DNA from 4 places in the Agrobacterium sp. NPDC058088 genome. Region 1 is predicted to be linked to each of the others. Evidence: predicted binding sites of a transcription regulator. Region 1 holds the regulator's gene; each other region holds the start of a gene.

The links. The regulator PhoB, encoded in region 1, activates phosphate uptake and scavenging genes when phosphate is short. The targets are predictions, from matches to a motif close to TGTCATNNANCTGTCAT.
Region 2: the regulator PhoB is predicted to act here: its motif matches at 1,107-1,123, upstream of ACFVTJ_RS03630 (ceramide glucosyltransferase).
Region 3: the regulator PhoB is predicted to act here: its motif matches at 1,350-1,366, upstream of ACFVTJ_RS02270 (DUF3419 family protein).
Region 4: the regulator PhoB is predicted to act here: its motif matches at 1,273-1,289, upstream of ACFVTJ_RS08945 (bifunctional 2',3'-cyclic-nucleotide 2'-phosphodiesterase/3'-nucleotidase).

What each region holds. Positions count from the first base shown of each region.
Region 1 covers NZ_JBHVSU010000002.1:10,256-13,459, forward strand. Annotated here, with positions in the region: gene pstB (phosphate ABC transporter ATP-binding protein PstB) at 1-630, shown strand, start outside; gene phoU (phosphate signaling complex protein PhoU) at 727-1,452, shown strand; gene phoB (phosphate regulon transcriptional regulator PhoB) at 1,483-2,166, shown strand; gene ACFVTJ_RS05345 (GcrA family cell cycle regulator) at 2,456-2,989, opposite strand.
Region 2 covers NZ_JBHVSU010000001.1:734,276-737,479, reverse strand. Annotated here, with positions in the region: gene ACFVTJ_RS03645 (DUF192 domain-containing protein) at 1-199, shown strand, start outside; gene ACFVTJ_RS03640 (BON domain-containing protein) at 260-508, opposite strand; gene ACFVTJ_RS03635 (DUF982 domain-containing protein) at 723-992, shown strand; gene ACFVTJ_RS03630 (ceramide glucosyltransferase) at 1,208-2,350, shown strand; tRNA gene ACFVTJ_RS03625 (tRNA-Pro) at 2,403-2,479, opposite strand; gene ACFVTJ_RS03620 (ETC complex I subunit) at 2,746-3,051, shown strand; tRNA gene ACFVTJ_RS03615 (tRNA-Arg) at 3,101-3,177, shown strand; gene ACFVTJ_RS03610 (DUF429 domain-containing protein) at 3,201-3,204, opposite strand, start outside.
Region 3 covers NZ_JBHVSU010000001.1:470,094-473,297, forward strand. Annotated here, with positions in the region: gene ACFVTJ_RS02265 (class I SAM-dependent methyltransferase) at 1-59, opposite strand, end outside; gene ACFVTJ_RS02270 (DUF3419 family protein) at 56-1,306, opposite strand; gene ACFVTJ_RS02275 (transglycosylase SLT domain-containing protein) at 1,541-2,614, opposite strand; gene ACFVTJ_RS02280 (LysE family translocator) at 2,751-3,204, opposite strand, start outside.
Region 4 covers NZ_JBHVSU010000002.1:738,309-741,512, forward strand. Annotated here, with positions in the region: gene ACFVTJ_RS08945 (bifunctional 2',3'-cyclic-nucleotide 2'-phosphodiesterase/3'-nucleotidase) at 1-1,192, opposite strand, end outside; gene ACFVTJ_RS08950 (PilZ domain-containing protein) at 1,401-1,736, opposite strand; gene ACFVTJ_RS08955 (DUF1203 domain-containing protein) at 1,835-2,302, opposite strand; gene ACFVTJ_RS08960 (DUF4344 domain-containing metallopeptidase) at 2,466-3,204, shown strand, end outside.

The DNA.
Region 1 (3,204 bases):
TCCACATTCCTGCGTACCCTGAACCGTATGAACGACACGATCGACGGCTGCCGGGTCACCGGCAAGATCACGCTCGACACCGACGATATCTACGATCAGGCGATCGATGTCGTTGAACTGCGCGCCCGTGTCGGCATGGTGTTCCAGAAGCCGAACCCCTTCCCGAAGTCGATCTATGAAAACATTTCCTACGGTCCGCGCATCCACGGTCTCGCCCGCAACAAGGCGGATATGGATCAGATCGTCGAGCACAGCCTGCAGAAGGCCGGTCTCTGGAACGAGGTGAAGGACCGCCTGCAGGAATCCGGCACGGGTCTTTCCGGTGGCCAGCAGCAGCGCTTGTGCATTGCCCGCGCCGTTGCCGTCAGCCCGGAAGTTATTCTGATGGACGAGCCCTGCTCGGCGCTCGACCCGATCGCGACTGCAAAGGTCGAGGAACTGATCCACGAGCTGCGTACCAACTACACGATCGTTATCGTCACGCACTCCATGCAGCAGGCGGCGCGTGTTTCCCAGCGCACGGCTATGTTCCACCTTGGTCACCTTGTCGAAGAAAACGAAACCGACAAGATGTTCACCAATCCGGACGACCAGCGCACGCAGGACTACATCATGGGCCGCTTCGGCTGATCCCGGCCGGCGTTTTATCGAAACCGAACAAGACTGGTGCCTCTGCCGTGCCCGCTTCGGGGTACGTGCATGCAGGCCAAGCCGGAGGACTAGACCATGACACAGACAACGACCCATTCGCATATTCTGTCGGCCTATGACGACGAACTGAAATTCCTCACGCGTCGTATCGCCGAAATGGGCGGTCTCGCGGAACAGATGTGTGCCGACGCCGTGCGTGCGCTCGTCAACTCCGACGCCGCACTCGCCCAGAAGGTCATTTCCGACGACGCGATCCTCGACCATTCCGAGCGCGAGATCGGCGACAAGGCCATCGTCACCATCGCCAGGCGCCAGCCGATGGCGGCAGACCTTCGCGAGATCATCGGCACGCTGCGTATTGCAGCGGACCTCGAACGTGTTGGCGACCTCGGTAAGAACACTGCCAAGCGTGTCATCGCGGTTGCCGGAACGGGCGTGCCGCGCAAGCTCGCCCGCGGCATAGAGCACCTGTCGGAGTTGGCGCTGGTACAGCTCAAGGAAGTCCTCGACGTCTATTCGACACGTTCGGCGGAGAAGGCCAATGCCATCCGCGAGCGCGACGAGGAAATCGACGCCATGTATACGTCGCTCTTCCGTGAGCTTCTGACCTACATGATGGAAGATCCGCGCAACATCACCACCTGCACGCATCTTCTGTTCTGCGCCAAGAACATCGAGCGTATCGGCGACCACGCCACCAATATCGCCGAGACGATCTATTACATGACCACCGGCAGCCAGCCGGAAGGCGAACGTCCGAAGGACGACAGTTCCAACACGCTCGGTTCGGTTACCGAGTAACAGACAAGCAGCGGCTTGCGGAGTTAGTATATGGTGCCCAAGATTGCAGTTGTGGAAGATGAGGAAGCTCTGAGCGTCCTGCTTCGTTACAATCTCGAGGCTGAGGGATACGACGTCGACACGATACCCCGTGGCGATGAGGCGGAAATCAGGCTGCAGGAGCGTATTCCGGATCTTCTCATCCTGGACTGGATGCTGCCTGGCGTTTCCGGCATCGAGTTGTGCCGGCGGCTCCGAATGCGGCCGGAAACCGAACGTCTGCCCATCATCATGCTGACGGCGCGTGGCGAAGAGAGCGAGCGCGTTCGTGGCCTTGCCACCGGCGCCGACGATTATGTCGTCAAGCCGTTCTCGACGCCGGAACTCATGGCCCGCGTCAAGGCCATGCTGCGCCGGGCGCGCCCCGAGGTTCTGTCTTCGGTGCTGAAATGTGGCGATATAGAACTGGATCGCGAGACCCATCGCGTTCACCGCAAAAGCCGCGAAGTGCGTCTCGGCCCGACGGAATTCCGCCTGCTGGAGTTCCTGATGACTTCTCCGGGCCGGGTGTTCTCCCGCTCGCAGTTGCTGGATGGCGTCTGGGGCCATGATATCTACGTCGATGAGCGTACCGTCGACGTGCATGTCGGACGCCTGCGTAAGGCGCTCAATTTTTCCCATATGCAGGACGTCATCCGCACCGTGCGCGGTGCCGGATATTCGATGGAAGCCTGATCGGAACCGAACTGACGGTTCCCCTCAGCATGACGTTCCGCCAAAATGAAAAGGCCCGAAACCGGGATGGTGTCGGGCTTTTTCATTTTGAACCTTCCGCAAGCACGATACTTTCATCTGCTTGACGAGCGGTTGAGAGCCCACCGAAATCCGGATTGAAGGGCGAAACCCGACGACGATGAATAGGCCTTGGTGTTCTGCTATAGCCGTCCGGGAAGCGTCGTACGTGTCACAAAAAAACGGGCCCGAAGGCCCGTAGTTTTTGAGTGTCAAATGCGTGCCGCAACACTCAAGCCTTACGGCGCTCGCTGACCGGCTGGTAGGCGAGCTTCGCATGGAACTTGCAATAGGGCGAAGATTCCAGCGCTTCACAACCGCAGAAATGGAAATCGTCTTTCAAGGGATCGCCAACCGGCCACTTGCAGGTGCGCTCGGTGAGTTCCGTCAGCGTCAGGCGACGGGAAATCGGGGTGACAACGTTTCTGGACGGAACGTAATCGAGGACTTCCGCAGTCTCGATGCCGATATCTTCCTGAAGAGCCGTTGCTGCGTTAGAACGCGTCAGAACCCGAGCAGGCGCGGTGCCGACGCGGCCCACGAAATTCGTCGCGCGTGGAGCGGGGGCCGCGGCACGCTTGGGAGCGGAACGCGCCGAAGTGACCGGACCGCCAGCCTTGACGCGTCCCGGCAGGTTAAGACGGTGGACCTTGCCGATGACGGCATTGCGGCTGACACCGCCCAGCTGTGCTGCTATCTGGCTGGCGCTAAGCCCTTCGGACCACAATTTCTTGAGTTTCTCGACCCGTTCGTCTGTCCAGTTCATGCCGCTTCTCCGCTTTTCGCGTGTATTTTCGGCAGAATCCCTCTCCGTCTCGCGGGATGTGCCGCGAGTGTGGTTTCTGCCTGATTTTTGGTGACTAGTTCCGCCGCAATGCAGTCTAGTAATTAGCGATTAACCTAGTGCCACGCAGACTCCGTGGCAAGAGTCACGGGAATCATCTCGAATCGATTTTCCGGTTTTCCCCAACTTGCTGGCGA
Region 2 (3,204 bases), on a different contig from region 1:
ACCGCTAGATATGCTGTTCATCGGCAGCGATGGCCGAATCACCCACATCCATGAAAATGCGGTTCCGCATTCGGAAGCGATCATCAGCTCGCGCGGACCGGTAAAATTCGTGCTGGAATTGAATGGTGGCGCCGCGAAACGCTATGGCATCAAGCCGGGCGATATGGTTAGCAGCGCGCAAATCGGCAACCGGAACTGACCTTGCCGCGTTATTGCCTCTGAATGCGCCGGACGAATTTTCGCCCGGCTGACGCAATAATCAGTAAACCGGCTCGATATGGCTCAAAATCCGGCAATTGGAGATCGAAGCGGCAAGATTGATGGCGATATCGATCGCCTCGACCGAATCGGCCGTACCTTCCAGATAAATCACGTCATTTTCGACCATCGCGGAAATACGCGACTTTTCGAGCCCTGATTCGAAGGCCAGAGCCGAAGTGATTGCCTGGCATACGCCAGCCATGCGGTCTCCGAAAAAGCTTTCCTGAATGCCTGATAAATTGAACATATGCGTTCTCCTTCTTATGGACATAACAACGCCTCAAGCGGCGGTTTTGTTCATCTCCGGTTCATCTATTTGTTCATCTTCCATTCATCTTGAAAAATTGGAACCCCCTGGCCGATCACATTTTAGGTGATCGGGAACAATTGCGTGAGGTGGGCATTACGCGCATGGGAGCTTGGAGGGTCTTTAAGGCACACGAAACAGGGAGGAAAATGACATGCTGATTCACAGAACAGAGCCGTGTCACCACGCCTCGTGGATGAAACCGGTGGCTATCCACCTGCCGCTTTCGGCCGCGGTGGAAATCTATAGTCCGCTGGTCGCGCTGGACATGCTGATGTATCGCTGGCCCGAAGAACATGGACCTGAATATGAGGAGGCTCGCAGAAACTGCCTCGATGCCATCGCCGGCAAATGCGACATCGAGATAGCAAGGGAATCGTTTCTCGTTGCAAGCAGCCATGCCCATATCCTGAACGTCCACTAGAACAATTTGACCGTCATGATGATTGGGCCCTTCTTCATGGAGGGCTTTTCTTTGCGTGAGGCTTCCACAGTGCTCTCATGCACGGCGCGCCTCCCTGCCTCTGCCTTCCGATGATGACATGTAACTGTCACTCAAACGTTATAATCCGCAGAGATGAATTCCATGGAATCGATTGGCGGTGGATCGCCAAAAGCGCGGGAGTGGAACTGGCCAGCATGGAAACCGTCTTTGCCCTTTGCGCAATTTTGCTCCTTGCCTTCAATCTTCTCGGCATCGTTCTCGCCGGCTGGCGACTGACGAGACGGGACGCGGAAAACGATCTTGTCCAGAAAAAACCACCGGTCTCACTGGTTGTACCGCTGCGCGGCGTCGAAAACTTCACGCCGCTGACGCTCTCGCGCGCCTTTGAGCTCGACTGGCCGGATTACGAACTGCTGTTCTGCGTTGCGGACGAATTCGATCCCGTTATCGCGGAAGTACGCAAGGCCGCGGCCACGTTTCCTTCGGTCTCCATGCAATTGCTTCTCGGCGACGACCGCGTCAGCGCCAATCCGAAGCTGAACAATTGCGTCAAGGGCTGGCGCGCCGCCAGGCACGAATGGGTGATTCTGGCCGATTCAAACGTGCTGATGCCCAAATCCTACATAACCACCATGATGTCGGCCTGGCGGCAGGATAGTGGGCTGGTCTGCTCACCGCCGCTCGGTTCCCGCCCTGTGGGGTTCTGGGCCAATGTGGAGTGCGCCTTCCTCAATGGGTCGCAGGGACGCTGGCAATATGCTGCCGAAGCAATCGGCATGGGTTTCGCACAGGGCAAATCAATGCTGTGGAACAAGCCGTTCCTGGAGGACCGCGGCGGCATCCGCGCCCTGGCCGCCGAAATCGCCGAGGACGCCGCCTCAACCAAGCTGGTTCGAAACGCCGGCCGCCGGGTGCATCTGGTCTCCGCTCCGTTCGAGCAACCACTCGGCCAGCGCCATGCCGGCGAAATCTGGTCGCGACAGACCCGCTGGGCACGGCTGAGACGCGTTACCTTCCCGCAATATTTCGCACCTGAGATTCTTACCGGCGCGCTTCCGCCGCTTCTTTTCGCGCTTGCTGCTGCCGCGATGACGGATGTGAACCTCATAGCGACGGCCTCCGTCGTTCTCGCCCTGATGTACGGCCCGGAGCTGGCGCTCGCTGCCTTCAATGGCTGGCCGGTATCGCTCCATACGCTGCCGGCCATGATCGCCCGCGACATGATCATGCCCGTCGTATGGACCCGCAGTTGGATTGGCAGCGCGGTGGCATGGCGCGGCAATGTCATGACCATCGGCACGGCAGAGAGCACTCTCGCCGGTCCACCTGCGGAATAAATGTGTTCTTTGGGATAGGGTTACGCCGGAAAGCTGATGTTCAGCTTTAAAATGGTCGGAGTGGAGAGATTCGAACTCCCGACCCTCTGGTCCCAAACCAGATGCGCTACCAGACTGCGCTACACTCCGCCGAGGCGATGGCTGGGGAATACACGGTTCACCCGCAGTCCGCAACAGGGAAATTCATCTTTATTCAGCCGCGCCCCCGACGGGCAAAAGATGACGCCGAAACCGCAGGGTTTGATGAAGCCGTAAGGGGATAATCGTCTTGACTCTCACCTGAAGTCAGTCCATTTCAAATTCGACGTTCCTGACACGATTTGGTTATTCTATTCAGGTACGTGATGAATAATCCGGGGTGTTTCACCCCGCTGTCCAACCGGAGCAGTTTCGACATGTCTGCGAAGATTTACCGCCCTGCAAAAACCGCCATGCAATCCGGCAAGGCGAAGACCAATGTCTGGGTTCTGGAATTCGACGCCGAGGTTCCGCGCAAGATCGATCCGATCATGGGCTACACCTCCAGTTCCGACATGAAGCAGCAGGTCAAGCTGACATTCGAGACGCAGGAACAGGCCGAAGCCTATGCCCAGCGCAAGGGCATCGAATACCGCGTCATCCTGCCGAAGGAAGCAACCCGTAAGGTGGTTTCCTACACCGACAATTTCCGTTTCAACCGCACCCAGCCCTGGACGCACTGAAACACGCCCATTGAAGATTTCTGCCGGAGCATCAATTGCCCGGCATGACGGCCCCTTAGCTCAACTGGATAGAGCAACTGCCTTCTAAGCAGTAGGTCGCAGGTTCGAGTCCTGCAGGGGTCGCCACCTTTCCTCAAAGGCGACAACAATCAT
Region 3 (3,204 bases), on a different contig from region 1:
TCCATCAGGGTTGCATGTGCGCTGTCTGCAAGGCCCACATTCTCGCCGACGGTTTTCATGCCATAGCCCTCTGGTAGATATGGAAACCGCCGTAGATGGCGGAGCGGTCCATGGCGTTGAGCTCGTTGGAGCGCTCTTCGAGATAGACCCACTGATTGCGGATGTCAGGCGAAAGCCGGCCTTCGATCACGCTCTTTTCCGCCGCCGTGCGGAAGATGACACGCGCGCCGGGTGCGGCGGTGCGGCTGATCTGAGACCACAATTCGTTGAGCTGCACATCCGTCATCCAGTCCTGCGCGTCGAGCAGGATATAGCGGTCGACACCACTTGCCGGCTTGCGGGAGAGAAGCTCGGTATAGGTGGCGTGATGGACGGCGACGCGGGCGGTGTTGTTACGGATCGTCTCGTAATATTCCGGTTTGAGATAGGCGGGCAGGGCACCCTCGTGCGGCTCGGGATAACGGCGCGCGAAGGCCTGCCAGGCGAAATAATTGTCACGCAGCGGAAAGTTGCAGGCGAGCTTTTCCAGCCTCTCCCTCAGCACCGAGGCAACCGTACCGTCGCTGGAAAGGCTTGCCAGCTCGTCATATTGGCGCGGCGGAATGCCGAGACCGAAAAGCGAGCTTTTGCGCTTCGTCAGCCAGCGCACGACGGGCTTGTCGAACAGCGGCGCGACCTTGCTGTCGAAGAACTGGCGCTGTTCGTCCAGCGTGCGAGTCTTGGCCATTTCGGTGAGCTTCACGCCGTGCAGCCGGGCCATGAGGTGGCCGGCGCCGATGAAGCGGCCGAGCAGGCCGGTACGATAAATGTTCCTGTCGAACACCGAAATGCGGCGGCGGCCGGAAAGGGTGCGCTTCGACCAGTATGCCTTGGTCGTGGCATCCAGATGCTCGGCGATGAAACGGTCATAACCGACGCTGTTGCTGCGAGTGCCGGCGCGGCCGAATTGACGCACTACATCCTGATAGGCGGGCAGATGGCTGAAGGCGGCGAGCTTCAGCTTGTTCAGTGCGATGTGGTGCGGGTTGAGGTCCACCACATCGATGCTGGCCGGATTGCGCGAGAGATAAGCCAGCATGTTGCAGCCACCGGAGCCGATGGTGACGATGCGGTGACCTTCGCCAAGCTCCATCGCTTCCATGTCGATCTCGGGGTCTTCCCAGATCTGCGGATAGACGAGGCCGGAAAAGAGGACGCCGAAGAACCGCTCGGACAGGCCGCTTTTGGAGAGTGCCTTGTGCTGGAGCAATGCGGACTTCAGTTTTGTGTTTTTGCTGAAGCCGGTCTTGGGTGCCGCACTCGTCATATGTTCACCTCTCAGTCGATTGAGAGGCGTCTACAGCCGTGACGCTACAGTTTGATGACACGGACTGGCGACGTTCAATGTTTCGATTGCATTGAGCAACGGCCTCAAAACAATACTCCACGGCGCAGACGCGCCATGGTTGGGTGCAGAGTTAAGCCCAGCGTGATGGAGGGTGGTTTTTCAATTCTGGCGCGAGGCCGGAATGCTGCTTGGAAGCACTCGGCGGTCTTGCAGCTATTTCCGCAGAACGTGCAGCATGCCCTTGCGTTTTGCGTCGTAATAATAGCCGCGCGCATAAAGACGGACTGCATTGTCGCGGTTGTTATCGGCGACAAGCCATGCGCCGCGCAAGTATTTCACGGCATATTTGAGGTTCGTTTCCGCATCGAACAGGCCGGAGGCCGGGCCATCGAAGCCCATGGAACGGGCCGTGGCGTGCTTGATCTGCATCAGGCCGAAATGGCCGCCATTATAGGCGCCAGGATTGTATTTGCTTTCGCGCTGCACCACACGGTGAACCAGATCTTCCGGCACATCATACATGGTCGCGTATTTGGTAATAAGGCCGCTCAGCTTTTCGCGTCCCGCGGGTGCGGGTCTCAGCGGTGCCGTCAATGATTCGTTCTGGCGGATGGCGGCAAGAGCAGCATTGGTCGGGCCAGCGGCATAAGCGAGAACCGTGCTGTCCGGTTTCGGCAGCGGAATGACTTTGCGTTCCGCCGTCAACTCGGTGCCGATGGAGGGCGAGCCGGGTGGTGGCGGTGCGGCCGGGAAGCTGCCCTTGACCGCTGCCACCTGCGGCAGATCGGCGGCGGTATTATGCATGGCCGGTTTTACCGCCGCATTTGCCGTTTCAATGGCTGCTACCGCCGGCGTGGCGTGTGTCGGTGCAAGCGCCGCGGCTGTGGTCGGTGCGGCTGTCGTTGCTGCGGCTCCAGCCACCTCGGTCGCCTGCATCTGCGCGGCAATGGCGGCGGCGGCTGCAATTTCAGAGGCAGGCGGCAGCGCCACGCGTCCGCCCTTGACGGCGACGGCAGTGGGAAGTGTTGCTGCTTGAGAAGAGGATGCGGCTTCGGTGGCCTGAACTGCCGATGCAGCCGGTGTGGCGCCAGCCACGGCTTCAGCCGTTGCGGGCTGCGGGGATGTTTGGCCCGGGGCGGTGGGGGTGACCGCTGCAATTTTCGGCCCGTTCGGCCCTTCTTTCGCGGCGTACTCAACGCTGGTGCATGCGCTCAATGCCAGTGCCAGACCCACGGTGGAAGACAGAAGAAGTGCACTTCTTCCGCGGAATTTGCCCGAATTTCGCATGTTGCCGCCTTCGTTATGCCTGTCTCTCGATACCCCCGCGTCAAGCGAAGCAGGCAGTGTCCCGTCGCGCTTTCATTAACCTATTGTAAGGAAAGCGGCAAGCGGGGACGTGGCACCCCTGCTTTCAGGCAGATTTTCAGGCGGCGATCCGCCTGTATCCGGCACTGACGGCACGGCCGGAAATGAAGTGGGTTCGGTATTTCGGCCGGATTTTTTTATCGCCGGACATGCGGCGTACCAGCGCAAGCGTCGGGGCGGCGAACGTGGCCTGCGCAGCCAGAATCACACATGCCAGAACCAGGATAGCGGCCTGCGCCATGGCGAAAGTTTCAACCGCATTGCCCGATGTGGAAACGAATTGCGGCAGCAGCGCCAGGAAGAAAGCGAAATAGCGCGGGCGCAAGGCGGCAATGGCGTAACAATCTCGGAAGATGCCGCTCCAGGATTTACCCGGCAGATTGTCATTGTCGGCATTGGCCGCCTGGGCGGCAGGCGTAGCGAAAGTCCATAACAGGAAGAGCATCAGCCAGCCGATACCTGCCCATTGCACGATTTCGACGAAGGGTTGCGGGACATAGACGAGACCGGCT
Region 4 (3,204 bases), 730 kb from region 1:
GCGCGAAATAGGAATAGAGCGGCGCAGACGTCTTGCCGACGGGGCGTCGAACATAGGCAAGCGCCGCCTCATGATCGGCCTTGGCGGCGGCGAGAACCTCCGGCTTGTCGGTATAGTCAGCAACAACCTTGCGGCTGTCGTCGCGGTGGTAGATCGGCCGGGCTTCTGAGGTGAAGTCGACGATCTTCCAGCTCTTTCCGTCTTTTTCCAGCAGTAGGTCGATGAGACCCATATGCGAGCCCCAGAAACCGGCCATGACAGCCGGCTTGCCCATCAGCGTGCCCTTGACCGCATCCGCACCCTCGATGCCATCCCAGGTCTTCGGGCCGGGGAAGACCAGATGCTGGTGGCCGGTGAAGATCGCGTCGATGCCGTCGACACCGGCGAGATACAGCGAGGCGTTTTCCATGCGCTCGGTCTGGCCCTTGCCGTCGATACCGGAATGGGAAAGAGCGATGATGATATCGGCGCCTTCTTCCTTCATGACCGGAACCCAGGCTTTCGCCGCCTCGACGATGTCACGCGTCTGCGCCTTGCCTTCGAGGTTTTTGGAATCCCACATCATGATCTGCGGCGGCACGAAGCCGATGATGCCGACCTTGACCGGGCTGGTCACGCCGCCGCCATCGCGGATCTGCTTTTCCAGAATGACATAGGGCTTGAAGAATAGTTCGTCGTTTTTCGGGTCGGAAGCGAGCTGGCCCTTGGTGAGGTTGGCGCAGACATAGGGGAAACCGGCGCCCGCCAGCGTGTTCGACATATAGTCGAGACCGTAATTGAATTCGTGGTTGCCGAGCGTGCCGCAATCATAACCCAGCACGTTCATGGCGTTGATGACAGGATGTTTGTCGCCGGCCTTCATGCCCCGCTCATAGGCGATATAATCGCCGAGCGGATTGCCCTGCAGGAAGTCGCCATTATCGACAAGCATCGAGTTTCCGGCTTCGGCGCGGATCTTGTCGATGATCGAGGCGGTGCGGGCTAGCCCCATCGTGTCGTTCGGTTTGTCGGCGTAATAGTCATAGGGAAAGACGTGAACATGGATGTCAGTCGTTTCCATGATGCGCAGATGCGCCTGGTTGGCCGCCGCACGCGCAGCAAAAGGGTGCAGCATCACCAATGCCGAGGTAGCTGCGAAGCCACCCAGAAGCGAACGGCGGGTGATGGGGTGGAGAGCGAGAAGCGGCGACATGGGAACTCCTTCGGATGAAGCTTGGTCTGTCATGAGAAGCGGACAGGGTAGAAGCAATCGCAGAGGAGTCCATCACCAAAATGACAGGCCGGTGACAGATCGGCCCGTTTTCAACCGTTTGATAAATTTTTTATCGCAAGAGTGCGGCACAGGTGCCGCCGCACTGGAAAATGCGCATAGCTCGTTCTGCACATTCCAGTGCTCTGGATCAGCGGGCCAGCGTCGGTTTCACTTCTTCGTGGAAGAAGCGGAAATAGGAGGAAAGCTGGGCCAGCGTGTTGGTAGAAAGCTTCAGCTGCAAGCCGATCCGGTTCTGGTGCTGCCACTGCACGACACCCTCGATGAAGCCCAGATCATCGCTCTGTACCTTGACCCGGCTGCCCTTGGCGGCAGCGAAAGGTCCGTCCAGTTCTAGTGCCATCCCCGTGGCGGAAAGATCAACCACACGGCCTCGGGTCGACTGGCTGAAGTAATGCACGGTCGCAAAAATTCTCGTCTTGCTGCGCGGTGCGCTGCGTGTCGCCATATTAAGGTTGTTTGTCATATTGCTGCTCAAAATATGTTGTTCCGATACACGCAGCTTAGAATTTAAAGGTGTGAAACCAGTTTAGTTGTTCGGTTAAAACTTATTCAATGCTGCATTTATGCTGTATCGATACGGCATTGGTAACAATTGTTGCGGGCGGACCGCACATGCACATAGGCCACATCCGCGCGCTCCAGAAGGTGCCGCGCGCGCGACACGATCTCGCCCGTCGCCGTCACTGCGCCGGTGCCGTAGACAATGCGGTCATCGGCTCCATAACCGCGCACGATGTAATCGGGGCTGTTCAGCATCGGCGGAATGGCTTGCGTCTGCGGATAGCGATCACAGGCGTCGGCATGCAGAAACACCGGCCCCGTTTCCGCATAGGGCTGCAACGAGGGAAAGGGCCGATAGGCGAGGATCAGCATCCCATCACCTTCCCCGATCTGGTGAAGACAGTGGCGGCATGGCATACCCCCGGGAGAAATTGCCTTCTCCGGAGGATTGCCATAGGCGTCGGCTGAACCCGCCCGGAAGGCCTCGGCTTCTTTAGCCGGCATTGCAGTGAAAACGAGATCGGTCATGGCGGGGCCTCTTCAAGGTGGGTTGGCGTTGCTTCTTTGCAGCTATGATCCCGAAATGGAGCACTATCCACCCGATTCTTGACAGGTGATGCAACCAGCCCATTGCGTGACTCGTTAGCTTCGGGAATCAGTGGCGCTCCTCGTTTCCGGAAGGTCTGATTTTATGTTGCGTCGTTTTCTGGCCGCCGTTCCGCTGGCTTTTGTTTCGTTGACGATTCCGATCGAGGCGGATGCGCAGGTTGCCTCCGGTCTTGATGGCCTGTCCGACGATCAGCTGCAGCAATCGGTCAATTTCGTTATCGGCAACGCGATCTTCTCGCTCTATCACGAGGGCGCGCGCATGCTGATCTCGGATTTCGGGACGGCTGAGACGCCCAGCGTCCAGGCTGCGGCCGATCAGCTGGCCGGCACGCTCATCCTGCAGGCCAATGAGGAATGGCTCGACACCGCGCTCGTCAACGCCACCGACAGCTGGTATCTGGCGCGCGAGGCCGAGACCTTGCCCGAGCATGAGGCCCCCGTTTTTTCCGCGCTGGTGCCGGACAGGAGCCGTGATCGCAACATGGCCTGCCTGATGGTTGGTCGCGATAAGGATGGTTATGGCGATCTGGCCGCAATGATGGGTCTCCCCAATGCCGAATTTGACAAATGTGTTGCCGCCTATCCGGGTGTCGCTTCGGCCTGGGAAGAGTTCCTCGCGCCTCACCGCAGCCAGACACCCTCGAAATTTTCCGTCAGCTACGTACCGCCGCGTGACCCGGAACTCGAACCTTACGCCATCATGATCAAGGAATCGAAGGTTCTCGATCTCATCAGTCGCAGCTTCGGCGGCTATGGCCTGAAGGGTGACGTCAAGCTGACGGCCAAGTCCTGCGGTCGTCCCGATGTCTACTGGTCGGCCG